Panacibacter microcysteis: one gene and its partner. The protein of the gene in region 1 interacts with the protein of each later gene in a pairwise test. Links are inferred from orthologs where the notes say so. Each region holds a gene or a part of one and is shown on either strand. Other genes may lie near its edges.

Region 1 (3,300 bases):
AGACTGCCAGCCGTCACTATGCACACGTTGACTGTCCGGGTCACGCTGACTACGTTAAAAACATGATTACAGGTGCTGCCCAGATGGATGGTGCTATTCTTGTAGTTGCTGCTACAGATGGTCCTATGCCTCAAACACGTGAGCACATCCTGCTTGCACGCCAGGTAGGTGTACCTCGCCTGGTAGTATTTATGAATAAAGTTGACCTGGTTGACGATCCTGAATTGTTGGACCTGGTTGAAATGGAAATTCGTGAACTGTTGACTGAAAAAGGTTTCGACGGTGACAATACGCCAATTATACAGGGTTCTGCTACAGGTGCTTTGGCTGGTGATCCAAAATGGGTTGCTAAAGTTGAAGAACTGATGGATGCTGTTGACAGCTATATTCCGTTGCCTCCGCGCCCGGTTGATTTACCATTCCTGATGTCTGTTGAAGACGTATTCTCTATTACTGGTCGTGGTACTGTTGCTACCGGTCGTATTGAGCGTGGTATTGTAAAAGTTGGTGAGTCTGTAGAAATCGTTGGTTTGATGGATGCGCCACTTACTTCTACCGTAACAGGTGTTGAAATGTTCAAAAAATTATTGGATGAAGGCCAGGCAGGTGATAACGCAGGTTTATTGCTTCGCGGTATTGAGAAAAAAGATATCCGTCGTGGTATGGTTATCTGTAAGCCTAAATCTATTACTCCGCACACTGAATTCAAATGCGAAGTATACGTACTGAGCAAAGAAGAAGGCGGACGTCATACACCATTCTTCAACAAATATCGTCCTCAGTTCTATTTCCGTACAACGGATGTAACTGGTGAAGTTGTATTACCTGAAGGAACTGAAATGGTAATGCCAGGTGATAACATCAGCCTTACTGTAAAACTTATCCAGCCAATTGCGATGGATAAAGGTCTGAAATTTGCTATCCGTGAGGGTGGTAGAACAGTAGGTGCAGGCCAGGTTACTGAAATAATCAAATAAGCTTAAGCTTCGGCTTTTAGCTTTTAGCAAATGATTTTATCTTTGCAAAACATACTCTAAAAGCTGTTTCGGACTACCGGAATAGCTTTTAGCTTTCTACGGGCATAGTTCAATGGTAGAATAGCGGTCTCCAAAACCGTTGATCTGGGTTCGAATCCTAGTGCCCGTGCTGAGAAATTTGAAAATGTAGTACATAGAACGGTTTTACCCGCTTTTAAAATTTTCATTTTCAAACAATCAAATTCTCAAATTCTCAAATCGTTTGGATGAACAAAGTATCGAACTACATCAAAGAAAGTTACCATGAATTAATGGATAAGGTGACCTGGCCTACAGCCACTCAATTGCAGCAATCCACTGCAATTGTACTCGTTGCCACCATATTAATCATGCTTATGGTATCTTTAATGGACTTTGCAAGCAGCGAAGTACTGAAACTGATCTATTCACTTTTTAAGTAAGCAACCATGACAGATACACAGGACGTACAGCAGGATGTGCAGCAGGCGGAAACCAAATGGTATGTGTTGCGTGTGGTAAGCGGTAAAGAAAGGAAAGTAAAAGAATATCTTGATAAAGACATAGCCCGCAGTGGCTGGACAGAAATCATCAAACAGGTATTTCTTCCAATGGAAAAAGTTTACAAAGTGCAGAACGGAAAAAAAGTGATGCGCGAAAAAAACTATTTCCCGGGTTACGTAATGCTCGAAGTGGCAGATGGAAAACTTACAGATGACATTATTCACCACATCAGTAATATTTCCAACATTATGCACTTTCTTACAGACGGGAAAGGCTCAAAAGGAAATATTATATCGCTCCGCAAGTCTGAAGTAAATAAGATGCTTGGTAAGGTTGATGAGATGAATGACCAGGGTGTAACACTCAGTGAACCATTTATAGTAGGTGAAACCATTAAAATTATTGAAGGACCATTCAACGATTTCAACGGTGTTATCGAAGAAGTGAATGATGAAAAGAAAAAACTGAAGGTAACGGTAAAAATATTTGGCCGTTCTACCCCGGTTGAACTAAACTACATACAGGTAGAAAAAATATCATAATCACGTACAGTAAAATATTGCAGGCCCGCTACATGGCGGGCTTTTTTTATGCTGTGCCCGGCTGTATTGCTACTATTTGGCTGTGGTTGCGTCGCACTCTTGTACTTCATCCTGCATTTCAGCAAGTGCCGCCCCACTCCTTTTTATGCCTTACATCCATTAAATTACCAAAGATCATTATTCTTTTTTGCTTGTTTAAACAGGAACACTATTTTTGCTGCCCATTGGGGAATTAGCTCAGTTGGCTAGAGCGCTTGCATGGCATGCAAGAGGCCACCGGTTCGAATCCGGTATTCTCCACTCCTCTCTTTCTATTAATATCTGTCTATTGTTATTTCATCTGGCTTTTTGCCCTTGTAAACCAACTTCTCCATGATAGCACTTCCCACTGTGTAAATCAACAATTCAAAATAGCCTGATATAGCTATTGAAAACCGTGCATTACAAGCCTAATTTTATACTCAGACAGGATCAGGCATTTAATCAGAATGCATACCTTTCGTATTGCAATGGATAAGCCAATTAAGATAGCCATTTTTGATGATCATAAACATCGCCGGGATGCTCTAAAGCTGATGATCAGTCTGAGAAAGGATATGCAATGTGTAGGCGACTACGAGAACTGTAACAATCTCGTATACGACCTGCGCGGCAATATTCCGGATGTGGTACTTATGGATATTAATATGCCCGGTATCGATGGCATTGAAGGTGTAAAACTGCTGTCTAAATATTTCCCGGACACTTTCATCATTATGCAAACAGTGTTTGAGGAAGATGATAAAATTTTTAATGCGTTGCTCGCTGGTGCTCATGGCTATATTTTAAAAAATGCACCCAACGATAAAATGATTGAAGGTATTCTTGAAGTAGTGAATGGTGGTGCACCCATGACACCATCTATTGCACGCCGTGTGCTTGGGCATTTCAATAAAAAATCTGACAAAGCCAATAAAGAACTCTTCAATCTTTCCAATCGCGAAATGGATATACTGAATTTGCTGGTAAAAGGTTACAGCCATAAAATGATTGCAGCAGAACTCTTTATTGCAGTAAATACGGTAAATAACCATATAAAGAACATCTATCAAAAGCTACATGTACACAGTGTTTCGGAAGCTGTGGCAACCGCCATTCAAAAAAATATCGTTTAAAAAAATAGCCATAATTAGCTATTGTACAAAGCATTACTGATAGGGAAATTTGCAGCGAGATTAATAAAACAGGTAGCTAACCTGTGGCACCATTTGCTGGTTCGA
Region 2 (3,299 bases), 1.8 Mb from region 1 along the record:
TCCGGCGAGCAGATGATTATTCCCAATGCGGAAATGGTTAAAAGAACCATCCGCAATTACAAGCGACTTGAAAAACGCAGGAAACTCTTTAAAATCGGCGTTACCTATCAAACCCCGGCTGATAAGCTGGCTATGATTCCATCGCTGATAGCACAGACCGTTCAAAAACATGCGGAGGTTGAATTCCAGCGCAGCCATCTTAGCGGTTTTGCTGATTCGGCTATTGAATTTGAAACGGTATATTTTGTAACAAGCGCAGACTTCAACCTTTCAATGGATATATACCAGCAAATTTGCCTGGAACTGGTGCAGCTTTTTGCAGAACATCATATTGAATTTGCTTACCCGACAAGGACATTATTTTTTCAAAAAGCCGATGCTGAATGATCTTAACTTTTCTTTGCCACACAGCATCTTCTATAGCCAAAGCCAGTATGCACCGTGCTGCACAAAGATCCTTGCGTTGAAGAGTGCGACGCAACGGAGATTCCATGAAATACAAGTGCCTGGCTCATAAAAAAAATCTTTGCAATTGAACATTTTGCTGTATAATTGCACCGGAAACAAGCTGAATAGTCTGTGTCATGCCCTCTCAGCTCACTCGTTTTCTCAATCAACCGATCATAAATCTTCAATTTTTTAAGACGGGTAAAGGTTTTTAAAATCAATCATTCTTTTTTTCAACATTTATGTACGACATTCTGCAATTGAACGACATGCTGGTGCCTGAGCTACTCGACATCGCTGATCAACTGAGCATTCCCAATGCTAAAAAAGCCGATAAGCAGGAACTTATCTACAAGATCCTGGATAAACAGGCTTTAAACGCCGGCGAAGCAACAGCTAAGAACGGAACTGAAAAACCAAAGCGCAAACGAATTATTAAATCGGCTTCAACTTCTGATGAAACAGAAACAGCCGTTGAACCAGCAAAGACCGCTAAAGCTGTGGCCGATGCACCGGCTCCTGAAAAGAAACGAGGCCGCAAACCAAAAGAGAAAGAAGAAGAATCAGAACCCGCTGAAATAACTGAGGCCGAAAACGAAAAATTGGCTAAGGCGGAAAGAACGGGGCCTGTAGAACTCGACCTTCCTGATCTTGAAATGGGCAGCCGTTTAATAAGCATGCTGGGCGATGATGAACCATTGATGCTCGACGATGAGCCTGCTGAAATGGAAGATGAAGCAGAAGAAGTAGTGGCACCGAAAATGCCCGGTAAAAAAGATGCTGCTTTCAATATAGAATTCGATGGTATAATACAAGCTGAAGGTGTGCTGGAAATGATGCCTGATGGCTATGGCTTTCTCCGTTCTTCTGATTATAATTATTTATCCTCTCCGGACGATATATATGTTTCTCCTTCACAGATAAAACTTTTTGGTTTAAAAACCGGTGATACTGTTTTTGGAGCGGTTCGCCCTCCAAAAGAAGGTGAGAAATACTTTGCATTACTTAAAGTGGAAAGCATCAACGGCAAAAGCCCTGAAGATGTAAGAGACCGCGTACCGTTCGACTATCTTACACCGCTTTTTCCTTTTGAAAAGCTCAACCTCTTTACCCAGCCGTCCAATTACAGCACACGTATCATGGACATCTTTACACCTATCGGTAAAGGCCAGCGTGGTTTAATTGTTGCCCAGCCAAAAGTTGGTAAAACAATGCTGCTGAAAGAAGTGGCAAATGCCATTGCCGCAAACCACCCTGAATGTTACCTGATGGTAGTATTGATAGATGAGCGCCCTGAAGAAGTTACTGACATGGAGCGCAGCGTAAGGGCAGAAGTTATTGCTTCAACCTTTGATGAGCCGGCAGAGAAACACGTAAAAGTTTCTACCGTTGCATTGCAAAAAGCCAAAAGGCTGGTAGAATGCGGCCACGATGTAGTGATTTTGCTGGATTCCATTACACGTCTTGCACGTGCGCACAATACAGTGGCCCCTGCCAGCGGTAAAGTACTTAGCGGTGGTGTAGAAGCCAATGCCATGCAAAAACCCAAGCAGTTCTTTGGTGCCGCCCGTAAAATAGAAAACGGTGGATCATTGACTATACTGGCAACAGCTTTGATTGAAACAGGTAGTAAAATGGATGAGGTTATCTTTGAAGAATTCAAAGGTACCGGCAACATGGAGCTGCAACTGGATCGCCGCCTTGCCAATAAACGTATTTACCCTGCTATTGATCTTGTGGCATCATCAACCCGCAGAGACGATCTGCTGCTTGACAGGGAAGTTTTGCAAAGAATGAATATTTTGCGTTTATACATCAACGACATGAATACAGAAGAAGCAATGAGTGAATTGCTGAAACGTATGCGTGGTACAAAAAGCAATGAAGAATTCCTGGCCAGCATGAACGGATAAAATCATATTTCATATTGCCTGCAATAAAAAAACCATCCGGCAAAAGGATGGTTTTTTTATTGCACTACCTGCCTGGTTTAGCTGAGTATAAACCTTTGTTTCGGGCAACAGTACTTCATGCACTTCAATCGAATGAATGTTGCATGTCAACTGTAGTATTTTATGGCATCGCCGGTTGTGTCACTCACTTGTACGTTTGGTTTTCATGGCATCTCCGGTTTCCGGAACCACTAACCCCACAAAAAAAGGCTGGTCGATCGCATAAAAAAACCCGCCTTCCGGCGGGTTTAAGTTAATTGACTCTTATCGAAATGATCGATAATTTATCGCCCCGGTCTTTCATTAATAGTGTAATGTTGAAATTTTTATTCTCCCCTTTCAACCTGCCTGTAAGGTACATGGTACCACCCATTTCTCTTTGAGAGGTCTTCTCAAAACCTTTGATACCGTTGTTATCAAAAAAGGATTTTACAGTAATTGAAGCCTGGTTTTTTCCAACATTCTTTATCTCATCTTTTTCCGGAAGTTTTATATCCAGGAAATCATCATAAAAACTGCTGAATTGCGCTGCATTACCAGCACTAAGTGCGTTTATAATTTTATCAATATCTCCCACAACAATAAAAGCGCTCATTGCAAAAGCTACTCCTATTATTGCCATCATTCTTTTCATAACTTATTTTTTTCAGTTGCGGTTAGGCTAAAAGTATGCCAAATTGCTGAATTTTACCTTTTGCTAAAACAGCCAGTCAGTAAATTAGCAAATCTTAATGTAGTTTTACCCTTTGTCAAAAGCAGCAACATGAAAAATAAAAAAACAATATTGGTCATAATGGATGGCTGGGGCCTTGGTAAAGTAAAGTCTTCTGATGCAATTCAAAACGCAAATGTTCCTTTCGTAAGTTCATTATACAGTAAATATCCCAATACAACCCTGGT

Evidence for each region.
Region 2: the proteins of nusG (region 1) and rho interact in binary tests that used the Escherichia coli proteins (3 or more experiments, as listed by UniProt). The link is inferred for Panacibacter microcysteis from one-to-one orthologs.

The regions. Positions count from the first base shown.
Region 1 is NZ_JADWYR010000001.1:2,893,531-2,896,830, reverse strand. What follows is about bases 277-3,242. They hold nusG (transcription termination/antitermination protein NusG), read left to right. Parts: upstream 277-1,444; coding sequence 1,445-2,041; downstream 2,042-3,242. Other genes in these bases: I5907_RS11830 (response regulator), read left to right, coding at 2,551-3,195; secE (preprotein translocase subunit SecE), read left to right, coding at 1,244-1,438; tuf (elongation factor Tu), read left to right, coding at 277-977. In the rest of the region: more of tuf, read left to right, coding at 1-276. UniProt on the Escherichia coli protein: Part of the processive rRNA transcription and antitermination complex (rrnTAC). The complex forms an RNA-chaperone ring around the RNA exit tunnel of RNA polymerase (RNAP).
Region 2 is NZ_JADWYR010000001.1:1,055,804-1,059,102, forward strand. The notes cover bases 60-3,024. They hold rho (transcription termination factor Rho), read left to right. Parts: upstream 60-689; coding sequence 690-2,360; downstream 2,361-3,024. Other genes in these bases: I5907_RS04215 (mechanosensitive ion channel family protein), read left to right, coding at 60-387; I5907_RS04225 (DUF4783 domain-containing protein), read right to left, coding at 2,653-3,024. Also shown: more of I5907_RS04215, read left to right, coding at 1-59; more of I5907_RS04225, read right to left, coding at 3,025-3,033; gpmI (2,3-bisphosphoglycerate-independent phosphoglycerate mutase), read left to right, coding at 3,163-3,299. UniProt on the Escherichia coli protein: Facilitates transcription termination by a mechanism that involves Rho binding to the nascent RNA, activation of Rho's RNA-dependent ATPase activity, and release of the mRNA from the DNA template.